Regions from separate parts of the Streptomyces sp. NBC_00210 genome, predicted to be linked through region 1. Evidence: riboswitches for the same ligand, from Rfam matches in the RefSeq annotation. Region 1 holds a riboswitch; the other holds the start of a gene.

Region 1 (7,485 bases):
GACGTCCCGGTCGGTGGGACCGCGGCCGCTCGCGACCAGACAGACCCGCTTCGCGCCGCCCGCGACACCCGCGGCGGCCGCCTGCGAGGCCTCGTCCGGCTTCAGCCAGGTGTACTTGAGGATCTCGGCCTTGGAGCCGAGCCGCTGCGAGCAGTACGAGCAGTCCTCGGGGCACAGCCCCGACTTCAGATTGACGAGATAGTTCAGTTTCACCCGCCGCCCGAACCACTGGCGGCGCACCTTGCCGGCCGCCGCAACCACTTCGAGCAGTTCGTCGTCGGAGGTCGCCAGCACGGCGAGCGCTTCTTCACGGGTCGGCAGCTCGCGCCGCAACCCCTTCTCCACCAGGGTGTTCAGCAGGTCCATGGCGCCGATCCTGACGTACGGCACACGCCGCGGCCAAGGAGGAACCACACAAGAGACCGTGTTTGAGGTGTGTGCATGGCCACATCCGTTCCTCGAGTGACCCCGGTTAGGGTCTGTGAGCTGCCTACAAAAGGACCGGATCACCATGCCCCAGGATCCTTTCGACTGGATCGACGACGAGTCGCGCCGCCGCGAGCGCGCGGGCCTCGTGCGTACGCTCCGGCCGCGCACCGCCGAGTCCGAGCTGCTGGATCTCGCCAGCAACGACTATCTGGGCCTCACCCGCCGTCCTGAGATCACCGGCGCCGCGGCCGAAGCGGCCCGCCGCTGGGGCGCCGGGGCCACCGGCTCCCGGCTGGTCACGGGCAGCACCGCGCTGCACGCCGAGCTCGAGCAGGAACTCGCCGCCTTCTGCGGCTTCGAGGCCGCCCTGGTGCTGTCCTCCGGCTATGCCGCGAATCTTGCCGCGGTGACCGCGCTGAGCGGCCGCGGCTCACTGATCGTCTCCGACGCGGGCAACCATGCCTCCATCGTCGACGGCTGCCGGCTCTCGCGCGCCGAGACCGCGATCGTGCCGCACGCCGATGTGGAAGCCGTACGCAAGACGCTCGACGCGCACCCCGGGCGGCGGGCCCTCGCGGTCACCGACTCGGTCTTCTCGGTGGACGGCGACGCCGCGCCGCTGGCGGGTCTCGCTCAGGCGTGCGGAGAGCACGGCGCGGCGCTGCTCGTCGATGACGCGCACGGTCTTGGCGTGCTGGGCGACGGCGGCCGCGGAGCGCTGAACGCCGCGGGCATCGCGGGCGCCGCCGGCGTCGTCGCCACGCTCACCCTTTCCAAGTCCCTGGGCAGCCAGGGTGGGGCGGTACTGGGCCCCGCCCGGGTGATCGAGCACTTGGTCAACACCGCCCGCACCTTCATCTTCGACACGGGCCTGGCTCCCGCCGCCGCGGGAGCCGCGCTGGCGAGCCTGCGGCTGCTGCGCCGCGAGCCCGCGCTGGCCGACCGTGCCCGTACCGTCGCGGCGACGCTGCACCGCCGTCTCACGGACGAGGGTCTGACCGCTGCGCGACCCGACGCGGCCGTGGTGTCCGTACGGGCGCCGTCGCCGGAGGCCGCCCTGGGGTGGGCCGCGGACTGCCGGGACGCCGGACTTGTCGTCGGCTGTTTCCGCCCGCCGTCGGTGCCGGACGGCATCTCCCGGATCAGGCTCACCGCACGCGCCGACCTCACCGATCAGCAGATCGACCAGGCGATCGCCACGATCACCGGGGCCGCGCCGGTCAATTGACCGTCAGGCAGTGGTCAGTTGACGGCCTCCTCGCGGATGGCCGTCAGGAAGCTGCTCCAGGCTCCCGGCGAGAAACGCAGGGCGTGCCGCCGGATGTTCTTTGAGTCGCGTACCGCGAGCGAGTCGTCGGGCAGCCGGGCCGCCTCGACGCAGTTGTTCATCCCCGTGCTGCGGCTGCTGCGCCGCCACCGTAATGCGTCGTGCGTGAGGCAATCGGACATGGAGGGTGCCTCCCTATGCGCCGTCACTGATCCGGGCGATGAGATCCAATGAGTCCGCTGGTGACAGTGCGCGCGCCTGCACCGCTTGGAAGGCGGCGCCGTACACCTCAAGGTCTTCTTTCCGCTCGAGGTAGAGGCTACTCGTCAAATGGTCGAGAACAACCACATCCAGATCAGAAATGTTCGGAAAGGAGAAGATAACGAAAGGAGTGGTGAGTCCTGCATAGCCGCCGACCGAGAACGGCAGTACCTGGAGGTGCACATGGGGCAGTTGTGCCGTCTCCGCGAGCGTACGCAGCTGCTCCCGCATCACCCGGCCGCCTCCCACCTCGCGTCGTAGCGCCGCCTCGTCGAGCACCGCGCTCAGCTCCAGGGGCCTGTCGCCCCACAGCACCGACTGGCGCGTGATCCGCACGTCCACCAGCGAGTTGACGGTCGCCGCGGACAACTCCTCCAGGGCCGCCCGGGTCACCGCACGGGCGTAGTCCGGCGTCTGCAGCAGTCCGGGCACGACCGAGGTCTCCAGGGTGCGGGCCGCGCAGGCGTGGGCCTCCAGACTGATGAAGTCCCGGTAGTCGGGCGGGATCAGCCCGCGGTACGCATGCCACCAGCCGCTGCCCGAGCCGTCGGCCGCGTCCGCCAAGGTTTGAAGCAGCACGCGCAGTTGAGGGTCGGCGACTTCGTAGACATCCAGCAGCAGCGTCACATCCGCGACCTTGACTCCGCTCACGCCGGTCTCGATGCGGCTCACCTTCGACTGGTGCCAGCCGGCCAGTCCGCCGGCGTCCCGGCTGGTGAGACCGGCGTCCAGGCGCAACCTCCGCAGCTCCTCGGCGAGCTTGCGACGGCGCACCGCGGGGACGTGCCGCATCTTGTGCTCCTTTCCGGCTGGATCAATGCGAGAGTGTGCCGTCCAAATACGGTCTCGCGTAGCAGAGTTCACCGCTTTGAGCGACAGATATATGCATATCTTGGTGGATCCTCGCCACCGACGGCGTGTTAAGTGGCACTCTGGCGCGAAGCACAATCCGTGGCCGTCCTCGCAATTCCGCTACGAGTCGGAGCCCGGCCCCGGTGGGAAAGGGACAGCTTCGCCATGGCAGATCACCAAGAAGCATCCGTTACTCTGCCGAGCGATCCCGCCTCGGTCTCCGCGGCCCGGCGGTACGCCACACATGTCATCTCCGAATGGGGCCTGCCGGTTGAGACCGAGGCCGTCGACACCGTCCGGCTGATCGTCTCCGAACTCGCCACCAACGCCGTCCAGCACACCTTCGGCCAGTCGCCGACCTTCACCGTGGACCTTCGTCTGGAGCGGGACGAGGAACTGCGCATCGGCGTGACCGACAGCCACCCGCGCTGGCCGCAGCGGCTGCCTGCCGCCGTCCGCCAGGACAATGGCCGCGGAATGGTCATCATCCGCAGCCTGACCGCGGAGTGCGGCGGACACCTCACCGTCACTCCGACTCCGGACGGCGGCAAGACCGTCTGGATCGCCCTGCCGTGGACCGTACCTGTACAGAGCTGATCACGGCGTCGGCCGGTCGAGGACCGGCAGAGAGCCGATGATCCTTTGCCGGCCTGGCGTTCTCGGCCCGGCCGATCGAGACGGGTGAGACGCGGTCGGCCGGCCCGGCGCTTTTGGTCCGGCCGTCAGTTTCCCGCGCGGCCGAACGCACCCCGCAGCAGCGCCCGCAGCGACTCGGCCGCCGGGCCCGACACCTCGCCACGGTGCGCCACCGAGATCGTCCGCCGGAACCCCGCCGACTCCAACTGACGTACGCCCAGCGGTGTCGCGGCCATCGAGGCGACCATCTCCGGTACCACCGCCACCCCGAGCCCCGCGCTGACCAGCGCGCACACCAGCGCATAGCCGGGTGACTCGCACACCACGGCGGGACTCGCCCCGGCCCGTGCCAGGGCTGACTCCACACCCTTTCGGGACGGGTGCGAGGGAGCGCTGCTGATCAGCGGCTGCCCGGCAAGTTCGGCCACCGGCAGCCGGCCCGAGCCGCCCGCCAGCGCATGGCCGGGGGCCGTCACCAGTACCAACTCCTCGACCAGCAGGGGCTCCAGGATCACACCGGCGGGCGGCGGTGCGGGCTCGGCCGGTTCGTACGCATGCGTGAGCGCCAGATCCACCTCGCCGGCCGCCACCGCCAGGACCCCGTCCGGTGGTTCGTACTCCGCGACGGTGAGCTCCACATCAGGATGAGCCCTGCGGAAGGCGCTCAGCACCGGGGGCAGCAGATGGACGCCGACGGTGGTGAAGGTGCCGACCCGCAGCCGCCCTCCGGAGAGCCCGGACAGCCGGGACAGCTCATGACGCGCCCGGTCCATCTCGTCCAGCACCCGGCGGGCCCGCGCTGCCAGCAGCTCGCCCGCGGCCGTCAGCCGCGCCCCGCGATGGTGCCGCACCAGCAGTACCGCGCCGGCCTCGCGCTCCAGCTTGGCCAGCTGCTGGGAGAGCGCGGGCGCGGTGTAGCCCAGGCGGGCGGCCGCGCGGGTGATCGAACCGGCCTCGGCGACCGCCACCAGGGCCGCCAGCCGTGTCGGGTCGTACATGCCACTCCCTCTCCGCCAGGCTTAAGCATCACTTTAGGCAGACCCAGAAGATTGTAAGTACACGTTAAGCCCTGCGACGGGCCACGATGGTCGGCATGGACGCACAGCTGCTTGCCTTCACCGGGGTCGCCGCGGGCATGGTCGCCATGCCGGGCGCGGACTTCACCGTCGTCGTACGCAATGCGCTCGCCTCCCGGCGCACGGGCGTGGCCTGCGCCGTCGGTGTGGCCGGGGGGCTGCTCGTGCACACCGCGCTGGCAGTCGCGGGACTCGCCGCCGTCCTGGTCGCGGTCCCGGTGCTGTACCGCACGCTTCAGATCGCCGGTGGAGCGTATGTGCTGTACCTGGGTGTACGGGCGGTGCGCTCGGCCCTGCGTCCGGCGCTCGCCGTGCCGGATCCGGCGGGCGAAGCGGCCGACGGCATGGGCCGCAGTCTGCGGCAGGGGTTCCTCACCAACGTCCTCAACCCGAAGGCGCCGGTCCTGTTCCTCAGCCTGCTCCCGCAGTTTGTGCCGGACGGTGCGCCGGTGCTGCCGCGGACTCTGCTGCTGGCCACGATCGTCGTCGTCCTGGCTCTGCTCTGGTTCCCCGCGGTGGCGCTGCTGGTGGACCGTCTGGGGCAGTGGCTGCGTCGGCCGCGCACCACGCGCGCCGTGGAAGGCGTCACCGGCGGGGCGCTCACGGCGCTCGGCGTGACTCTGCTGGCCGAGCCGCTGGCGCACTGACGCCGGGGCGCCGGGTGCCGACTGGCGGGTGCCAGGCGCCGGGCGCCGGGTGCGGACCCGCCGCGGTCCCGGTACGCCGACCGCCGGTGATGAGCGGCGATCGGCGCACCATCAGTCAACGGGCCGTCAGCGCACCCGGCCGTACCACACGCTCTTGCTCCAGATCTTTTCCAGTTTCACCCAGGAGCCGGTCTTCGGCGAGTGCCAGATCTTGTTGCGGCCGGCGTAGATCCCCACGTGGTAGACGCTGCTGCCGGAGTGGAAGAAGACCAGGTCTCCCTGCTGCCGGGAGGACGCCGAGATGTGGCGGGTCTTGTTGTACTGCTGCTGGGCCGTACGTGGGAGCTTCTTGCCCGCCTTCTTGTACGAATAGAGCGTCAGCCCTGAGCAGTCGAACCGGCGCGGACCCGAGGCGCCGTACTTGTACGGTGCGCCCTTCTTGGAGGCGGCCACCTGAAGTGCCTTGCTCGCGTGGGTCGTAGCCGCGTATGCCTCGGAGGCTCCCCCCGGAGCCAGCAGCGAGCCGCCGACGGCGGCGAGGGTCAGGGCCGATACGGCGCCCGCCCGGCCCATCAGAAACGGGACATGAATCTGCGCAGTCATGCGCAACCCTTCGTCAGCCGCCTGTGAAGGATGACCTGTCGGGTTCGGACGGACGAAGATGCCCGGCCGCGGCTGCGGCTTCACCCCAAGGGACTGCCGACCTTCCGGCTGCCCCGTCGTGCTTGGGTCCTCCACTCCTGCCGATGCACTCCTGTCGACCAGTCATCCGGGTGCGGCGGCAGGACTCGGCGTCCGCCCGGACCGCCCCGCCGCGGTGGCGGGGGCTTGTCGTCCCAGGGATCTTGACCCAACTCATGCCGGATTTCCGAACTGAAACGGCAGTTTGTGAGCTTTACCACCACTCACCTGTTCGGGTGGACAGGGCAGTTTCGAGGGGCGGCAGGGGACGCCCGAGGACCCTTGCACCAGCGGCGGAACAAGTCATTCCGCCAAATCGGTAGCCGTGCCGCGCAAGTTGTCCGTAGGGCTTCGGGGGACAGTGATTACATCGAATGGGGGAGCGTGACCAGTACCCTGATGGCCGTAGACGGAAGAGGTGAGTTCGTCAACTGAGCGTTACGGGCGGCATCGTCACCCGGTGCGCCCGGCGTTCGCCGTCGAGGGCCCTGAGTGCCTCGGTCAGCGTCGTCGCATGGATCTCGCTCTCGCCGCGCATGTGCATCAGCGTCAGGGCGTCCTTGAGCGCATTGGCCCGGCCGACCAGCGCCTGTGCGGCGCGGAGCGCACCATAGGTGTGCGTTCCGCGCGCCGGGTTGATCCGCCCCAGCAGATCGAGCACTTCGAGGTAGCTGTCGATGAGTTCGCCCTCGGCGCGGGTCAGCGCGGGCAGCGGCGGCAGTTCGGGCGGCAGCACGGGGTGCTCACCTCGAACCGTGGGACGACAATGACGTCTTGCGGTTCTTGATCACATGGTCCACCAGCCCGTACCTCTTGGCCTCGACGGCGTCGAAGATCGTGTCGCGCTCCAGGTCGGCGGCGATCCGCTGGGAGGTCTGGCCGGTGTGGCGCACGAGCATCCGTGCGAGTTGGTCACGCAGCCGGAGCAACTCCTGCGCCTGGATCTCCAGATCGGAGGGTTGGCCCTGCAACGGCTCCTCGAACGCGGGCTGCTGGACGACGATCCGCGAGCCGGGCAGCGCCATCCGCTTGCCGGGGGCGCCGGCGGCGAGCAGCAGGGCGGCGGTCGACGCGGCCTGTCCGAGACACGTCGTCTCCACGTCGCAGGTGACCACCTGCATCGTGTCGTAGATCGCGGACATGGCGCTCAGTGAGCCGCCGGGGGAGTTGATGTAGAGGGAGATGTCTCGGTCGGGGGCGGTGTACTCGAGATGCAGGAACTGCGCGATCACATCGTTCGCGGCGGTGTCGTCGACGACGGTGCCCAGGAAGATGATCCGCTCGTCGAACAGCTTCGAGTACGGATCGAGGCTGCGGGATCCCGCGCTGGTGCGCTCGGTGAATTCGGGCAGGACATAGCGGGCGGCGGGGCGGTTCATGACGTACCTCTCCTCGTGCTCCTCGGGCGCTGGCCTGTAAAAAATGTACAGGACGTACAGATCGAGGTGCCGGAAGCGGGACGGATGCTCGCTGAGGGCGAACGGTCACCGCTGTACGACTGAACCGCGGCATGACAGCGCCCCCGCTGCCCGGGCGGCGGGGGCGGGAGGTCAGGCGCTCAGCACAACTTGTAGTCGACCCTGGTCGAGTTGTAGGAGCAGGTGTCGACCCGGACGCCCGTCGACTTCCTCAGCGT
Region 2 (7,485 bases), 4.0 Mb from region 1:
TCGAGTGCCTCAACTACTCCCCGTTGACCTGCGACATCCGCACCGCCGCCGAGCTGCTCGGCCGGCACATCGAGGAGATCTGCGCCCGCACGGGACGGAGCGAGGTCGACATCGTCGGGCACAGCCTCGGCGGCCTGATCGCCCGCTACTACGTGCAGCGCCTCGGCGGTGACCAGCGCGTACGCACACTCGTCACACTCGGCACTCCCCACTCCGGCACCGCGGTCGCCCCGCTCGCGAGTGCTCACCCCATCGTGCGCCAGATGCGGCCCGGCTCCGCCCTGATCGCGGAGCTGCGCCGGCCCGCGCCCGGCTGCCGCACCCATTTCATCAGCTTCTGGAGCGATTTGGACCAGATCATGGTCCCGGTCGAGACGGCCTGCATCGATCACCCGGACCTCATCGCGCAGAACGTGCGCGTCAGCGGAGTCGGCCATCTCGCCCTCCCGGTCCACCCCGCGGTCGCGGCCGGCATCCGGCAGGCGCTCGAGTCGAGCGAGTCGACTGCAGGCACCTCGGGGGCCGTCTCCGTCGCATGATCCCGCAGTCGCCCGATCCACGTTCAACGGCGTCCAGACAGACACCAGAAAGTCGAACGCTTTTCGAACGTAGGGCCAAGGCTGTGCCCGCAGTCCCCCGAAACACGGCCGAATGCCCGTTTCCTGATTCCCTAAAACCTGCGGAAGATTGTCGCCGTCGCGTACCGCCGGGTACAGTCGCGCCACTGCTTTCCCCTCTGGGTGCCTCACTCCCCCGTGGCCCCAGAACCCAGGTCCTGCTGCCGAGGCGAGAGAGAAGTTGGTGAACGACCAGCACGCCCACGCCGGGTACGTCGGATACGACGAGTACTCCACCACTGGCAGCTTCTCCACTGGCAGCTTCGACGCCGACCCGCTCTTCGGAGATCTTCCCGGCAGTTATGAAGCGGGCCACAGCGGCCAGTACGACTCCACCCAGTGGGACACCGGGTCGCACCAGACCACCGGCTATGACGGTTACGACGTCTACGCCGCGCAGCAGCAGATACAACAGCCGCAGCAGACGCAGCAATTCCCGCAGTACGACACGACGGGCCAGTACGACGCCACTGGCCAGTGGGACGCCGGCGCGGTCCAGTACGACACGACCGGCCAGTGGGACGCAGGCGCCTGGAATCAGACCACGCAGACGGGCCAGTTCGAAACGGCTGCCGCCACCTTTGCGTATGACGCGACAGGGCAGTGGGCCGCCCCCACCGTCGAGACCGGGACGTACGACGCCACCGCCTGGAACACGGGCGCGGAGGCACACGTACCGCAACAGTTCACGCCGGAGCATGAGTTCCTCCACGAGACCGCCCCGGCGGCGCCCGAGTTCGAGTACGAGACCAGCCCCGCCGCCCCCGAGTACGAGTACGAGAGCGCGCCCGACCTCACCACCCAGTTCCAGCCGGAGTACCAGTCGGACTTCCCGCAGGAGTACGCGGCCGAGTACGACGCCGGGTACACGTACGAGGCCGAGCCTGAACTCGGGGCCGAGCAAGATCTCGAAGCCGGATTCGACGCCGACACCGAGTCCGACACCGACTTCGATTCCGAGTCGGAGTCCGAGTCGGAGCTCGCGCACGAATCCGAGCCCGTCGGCGTCGCCGTAAACCCCCGCCCCGTCCGCCGTTCCGGCGGCTCGCGCGGCCGTCGCCGCACCCCCGCCAAACGCTCCGCCCTCCTGACCGTCGCCGTACCCTCCGCATGCGTGATGGGCGTCGCCGGCATCGCCGCCGCATCCGTCGGCGACCTCGGTGGCGACAGCAAGGGCGAAGGCACCAACCAGGCCGCCGCGGACCCGTCATCCGTCAAGCCGATCGCCGCGAACAACAAGATGGACACGCAGCTCGCCGCTCTCAGCGCCGACGCCCGTGACTTCGGCGACCGTGCCTCCCGCACCCAGGAACGCCTCGACCTCAAGGCGCGCCAGGAGGCGGACAAGAAGAAGCGCGAGGAAGAGGCGAGGCGCCGCGAGGCGCTGCGCCCCAAGTTCGTGCTGCCGGTGACACAGCAGGGTCTGAGCGCGTACTACGGTCAGGCCGGCGTCAACTGGATGTCCGTGCACACCGGCATCGACTTCCCGGTGTCGTACGGCACCAAGGTGATGTCCGCGACCGACGGCACCGTCCGCACCCAGTGGAACAGCGCCTACGGCAACATGGCGATCGTGACGGCGGCCGACGGCACCGAGACCTGGTACTGCCACCTCAGCAGCACCAAGATCCGCTCCGGTTCGGTCAAGGCCGGTGACGTCATCGCGTTCTCCGGCAACTCAGGGAACTCCACCGGACCGCATCTCCACTTCGAGGTCCGGCCCGGCGGCGGCTCGGCGATCGACCCGCTGCCGTGGCTCCGCAGCCACGGCCTCGACCCGACCTGACAGTAGCCACGACCACAGCCTCGACCCGACCGTAGCCACGACCACAGCCTCGACCCGGTCGGACCGCAGCTCACGGCCTTGATCCGACCTGGCCGTGAGAGCTACAGCTTCTCGACGGGCGCGTACCTCAGCAGCAGCCTCTTCGGCTTCGTGTCCCCGAAGTCGATCGTCGCCTGCGCGTCCGCACCCGACCCCGTCACTCCCACCACGGTCCCCAGACCGAACTGGTCGTGCGTGACCCGGTCGCCGACCGCCAGCGAGATCACCGGCTTGTCGGTCGTACGCCGCGTGGCAAAGCCCGAAGCGCCGCCGCCCGAGCGCGACCGCGACGACGACAGCGAGGCGGCGATGCCGGAGGTCGGACCCGCGGGCGCGGCCATCGGCCCCGTCCGCTTCCACTCCAGGTGCTGGCCCGGGATCTCCTCGAGGAAGCGCGAGGGCGGGTTGTACGAGGGCTGGCCCCAGGCGCTCCGCATCGACGAGCGCGTCAGATAGAGCCGCTCGCGGGCGCGCGTGATGCCGACATACGCAAGGCGCCGCTCCTCCTCCAGCTCCTTCGCCTGACCGAGGGCGCGCATGTGCGGGAAGACGCCGTCCTCCATGCCCGTCAGGAACACCACCGGGAACTCAAGGCCCTTCGCGGTGTGCAGCGTCATCAGGGTGATGACGCCGGAGCCGTCCTCGTCCTCGTCCGGAATCTGGTCGGAGTCGGCGACGAGCGCGACCTTCTCCAGGAATTCGGCGAGCGTGCCCGCGCCCTCCTCCTCGGCACGGTCCTGCTCAAACTCCAGCGCGACCGCGGCCAGTTCCTGAAGGTTCTCGATGCGCGTCTCGTCCTGCGGGTCGGTGGAAGCCTGCAGCTCGGCCAGGTAGCCGGTCCGCTCCAGGACGGCTTCCAGCACCACAGCAGGGCCCGCGCCCGAGTCGACGACCGTGCGCAGTTCCTCCATCAGCACGTTGAAACGCTTGACGGCGTTGGCGGAGCGGGCCGCCATGCCGTACGCCTCGTCCACGCGCCGCAGTGCCTGCGGGAAGGTGATCTTCTCGCGCAGCGCGAGCGCGTCGATCATCGCCTCGGCGCGGTCGCCGATGCCGCGCTTGGGGACATTGAGGATGCGGCGCAGCGGGACGTTGTCCTCGGGGTTGGCCAGGACCCGCAGATACGCGAGGACGTCCCGGACCTCCTTGCGCTCGTAGAAGCGCACCCCGCCGACGACCTTGTACGGCAGGCCGACCCGGATGAAGATCTCTTCGAAGACACGGGACTGGGCGTTCGTACGGTAGAAGACGGCGACGTCGCCGGCCTTCGCCTCGCCCGCGTCCGTCAGCCGGTCGATCTCGTCGGCGACGAACTGCGCCTCGTCGTGCTCGGTGTCGGCGACATAGCCGGTGATCTGCGCACCCGCGCCCGCATTCGTCCACAGGTTCTTGGGGCGGCGGCTTTCGTTGCGCTCGATGACCGCGTTGGCTGCGGAGAGGATCGTCTGCGTGGAGCGGTAGTTCTGCTCCAGCAGGATCGTCGTCGCGTCCGCGTAGTCCTCCTCGAACTGGAGGATGTTGCGGATGGTCGCGCCACGGAAGGCGTAGATCGACTGGTCGGCGTCGCCGACGACGCAGAGCTCGGCCGGCGGCAGATCCTCCTGGCCCGTCCCTACCAGCTCGCGTACGAGTGTGTACTGAGCGTGGTTGGTGTCCTGGTACTCGTCCACCAGGACATGGCGGAAGCGCCGCTGGTAGTGCTCGGCGACGTCCGGGAACGCCTGCAGCAGATGCACCGTCGTCATGATGATGTCGTCGAAGTCCAGGGCATTGGCCTCGCGCAGCCGTGCCTGGTACATCCGGTAGGCCTCGGCGAGCGTCTTCTCGAAGCCTCCCCCAGAGCCTTCGGCCTGGGAGGTACCCCCAACTGCCTGGTCGGCGAAGGTCTCCTCGTCGATCAGCTCGTTCTTCAGGTTCGAGATCTTGGCGCTGAAGGACTTCGGCGGGAACTTCTTGGGGTCAAGATCCAGATCGCGGCAGACCAGGGCCATCAGCCGCTTCGAGTCCGCGGCGTCGTAGATCGAGAACGACGAGGTGAAGCCGAGCCTCTTGGACTCGCGGCGCAGGATGCGCACGCAGGCACTGTGGAAGGTCATGACCCACATGGCGTTGGCGCGCGGGCCGACGAGCTGCTCGACACGCTCCTTCATCTCGCCGGCGGCCTTGTTGGTGAAGGTGATCGCCAGTATCTGCCCGGGGTGGACGCTGCGGGTCCCCAGCAGATACGCGATCCGGTGGGTCAGCACCCGGGTCTTGCCGGACCCGGCCCCGGCGACGATGAGGAGCGGCGAGCCCGTGTGAACGACGGCGGCGCGCTGCTGTTCGTTCAGCCCTTCCAGCAGGGCGGCGGGGTCCACGACCGTGCGCGGGGCGCCGTCACGGTGGTACGGATCCCGCGCAGGGGGCACGTCGAACGCGCCCTGGAAGAGATCGTCCGGAATCTCCTCCGGGGCCGAGTCCTCGGGCGGTGGCGGGGCGTGCTCCGAGCTGGGCTGGAGGTCCGCCAGGAAGCTGTCGTCAAAGAGGCTGCTCATCGCTCTACGAGTCTAGGCCGCCGCGCTGACAGCTCGCGGCCGCATTGGCATGCCGCACGGGAATCCGGCCCGGCAACCCTGCGCGATCGAGCCACTTCGCCATGTCATGGCACAGGCACACCGGAAACCCGATCCCCGCCGCGCTGAAAAAAGGTCACGAAAATGTATCGGGCATATCGACCATCAAGCTTCACAGCGGCCACACGAGTTGGCTAGCGTGCTCGTCCAGGCGGCTCGTACCCCCATGGCGATCCACGCCAATCGGGCGGCCTGCGCCGAATTCGGGCTTCCTTCAAGGAAGTTCGGAACCGGGGACCCACCATGCACAACCGGGGTGAATCGGACCTGTCTCATTCGGTCCGTAGGGCGTCTTCCGTTCTGCCCGAACCCGACAGCTAACCCGGTAGGCGGTCCACGGAAGAAGGAGATGCCGGCCTTGGCGTCGCATCGCAAACAACGCAGCCGTACCGCGAAGACCTCGCCCGCCGTCGGGCTCACGACGGCAGCCATCGCCGGCGTTACCCTGCTGTCGACTCAGAGCGCCAACGCGGCGCCCGCCGAACCGAAGCCCTCCGTCGAAGAGGTGCAGAAGAAGGTCGACGACCTGTACCGGCAGGCCGGCACCGCGACCGAGAAGTACAACAAGGCCAAGGAATCCACCGACGAGAAGCGGCGCGAGGTCGACGAGCTGCTCGACGACGCCGCCAAGCGCACGGAGAAGCTGAACGAGTCCAGAAGGGCGCTCGGCAACTACGCGGCCGCGCAGTACCGCACCGGCGCGGTCACCCCGACCGCCGCGCTGCTGTTCGCGGACAGCCCCGAGTCGTACTTCGACCAGACCCAGCTGATGGACCGGATGACCGACCGTCAGCGCAGCGCCATCACTGACTACGAGACCCAGCGGGCCGCGGCCGCCAAGCAGCGGGCGGAGGCGACGAAGAGCCTCGAGTCGCTCACGACCTCCCAGAAGGCCCTGCGCACGAGCAAGCAGGAGGTCCAGGCGAAGCTCGCCGAGGCGCGCGCACTGCTGTCGAAGCTGACCGCCGAGGAGAAGGCGCGGCTCGCCGAGATCGAGCGCAGGAAAGAGGAGGAGGCCCGCCGCCAGGCCGAGGCAAAGGCCAAGGCGGAGGCGGAGGCCCGCGCCAGGGCGGAGGCCGCGCGCAAGGAGCAGGAGCAGAACCAGGACAGCGGCACGGGCACGGGAACCGGTACTGGCACTGGTACCGGCACCGCCGACGGCAGTTACACGGCCAAGGCCGACAAGGTCCTGTCCTTCGCCCGCGCCCAGCTGGGCAAGCCGTACGTCTGGGGCGCGACGGGCCCGAGCTCGTACGACTGCTCGGGGCTGACCCAGGCCGCCTGGAAGGCGGCGGGCGTGGACCTGCCGCGCACCACCTGGGACCAGGTGAAGGTCGGTACGCGCGTGGCCACGAAGGACCTGCTCCCCGGCGACCTGGTCTTCTTCTACGACGACATCAGCCACGTGGGCATTTACATCGGCGACGGCATGATGATCCACGCGCCCAAGCCCGGTGCGAACGTCCGCGAGGAGTCGATCTACTACATGCCGATCTACGGCAGCGTGCGCCCGGCCTGAGCCCGGACGCAGCCGAACGCCCGGACCCGTCGGGTCCGGGCGTTCTCACGTCCGCAGCATCACGCCCGCAACATCAGGTCCGCAGTCATGCCCGCAACATCAGGTCCGAAGCGTCCCGTCCGCCGACAGGCTCAGCGCATCAGGTCCACAGCGTCGCGATGAAGATGTTCGTGACGGTCAGCCCGCCCACCGCGCCGAAGAGCGCCTTCTCCACCTTCTCCTCGTCCCGCTTGACGTAGACCAGTCCCAGGATCACCACCAGGACCGCCAGCTTGACGCCGATCTTGATGTTGTTCACCGGCTGATCGTCCGCCTGGTTCAGGCCCACCAGTGCCACGCCCGTTATCAGCATCGTCAGCGCACCGTGCAGCATCGCCGGGCTGAAGCGGGCGGTGCCCTCGCCCATCGCCTTCATCTGGGTGAGGAAGCCGCCGAGCAGCGACGCGATGCCGATGATGTGCAGGGCGACGAAGACATTGATGAGTACGTCCATGAGGCGGAGCCTAACCGTCGCCATACCACCCCTCTCAGGGCAGGTGCGCCTCATTCGCCGCATCGGTCACGGCGGCACGGGGATGTGCGCCGATGGCATCAGACCGGCTCGCACAAAGCGCTCCCGCCTGTCCAGCTTTGGGCAACTTCGGTCCTTGCGCCGCGTTCCCGTGACTCTCAGGTTTAGCGTCCTTCCCCAGGTGACCGACTCTCCATCGCCGCCGCGCCCCCCGGGCGGCCGTCGGACATCACCGCCGAGAAATACCGGCGGCGGGACGCTCCCCCTGTGCGGACCGCCGCCGGCCCCGGTCCGGCCCCCGCCCGGAGTCGGACCCGGAGTCGGACCGCAGGAACGACGGAAGGACGTGGACGCCCTCGTGGCAGCGCACCGGAAAGCCAAGCAGCATCCGCTCAGCGGGC

Evidence for each region. A riboswitch is a leader RNA that binds a small molecule or an ion and turns the genes downstream of it on or off. The one in region 1 is predicted to bind cyclic di-AMP.
Region 2: another riboswitch for cyclic di-AMP. It lies ahead of OG729_RS15785 (NlpC/P60 family protein); the one in region 1 lies ahead of OG729_RS34055 (C40 family peptidase).

Annotation. Positions count from the first base shown of each region.
Region 1 is NZ_CP108120.1:7,509,110-7,516,594, forward strand. Features, by position in the region: gene bioB (biotin synthase BioB) at 1-366, opposite strand, end outside; gene OG729_RS34025 (8-amino-7-oxononanoate synthase) at 512-1,657, shown strand; gene OG729_RS34030 (DUF397 domain-containing protein) at 1,672-1,878, opposite strand; gene OG729_RS34035 (helix-turn-helix transcriptional regulator) at 1,892-2,749, opposite strand; gene OG729_RS34040 (ATP-binding protein) at 2,975-3,406, shown strand; gene OG729_RS34045 (LysR family transcriptional regulator) at 3,532-4,443, opposite strand; gene OG729_RS34050 (LysE family translocator) at 4,539-5,168, shown strand; gene OG729_RS34055 (C40 family peptidase) at 5,295-5,771, opposite strand; cyclic di-AMP (ydaO/yuaA leader) riboswitch at 5,775-5,959, opposite strand; gene OG729_RS34060 (hypothetical protein) at 6,277-6,585, opposite strand; gene OG729_RS34065 (ATP-dependent Clp protease proteolytic subunit) at 6,593-7,228, opposite strand; gene OG729_RS34070 (lamin tail domain-containing protein) at 7,408-7,485, opposite strand, start outside.
Region 2 is NZ_CP108120.1:3,506,088-3,513,572, forward strand. Features, by position in the region: gene OG729_RS15770 (alpha/beta fold hydrolase) at 1-539, shown strand, start outside; gene OG729_RS15775 (peptidoglycan DD-metalloendopeptidase family protein) at 802-2,403, shown strand; gene pcrA (DNA helicase PcrA) at 2,505-4,976, opposite strand; cyclic di-AMP (ydaO/yuaA leader) riboswitch at 5,240-5,401, shown strand; gene OG729_RS15785 (NlpC/P60 family protein) at 5,404-6,573, shown strand; gene OG729_RS15790 (hypothetical protein) at 6,713-7,066, opposite strand; gene OG729_RS15795 (NlpC/P60 family protein) at 7,443-7,485, shown strand, end outside.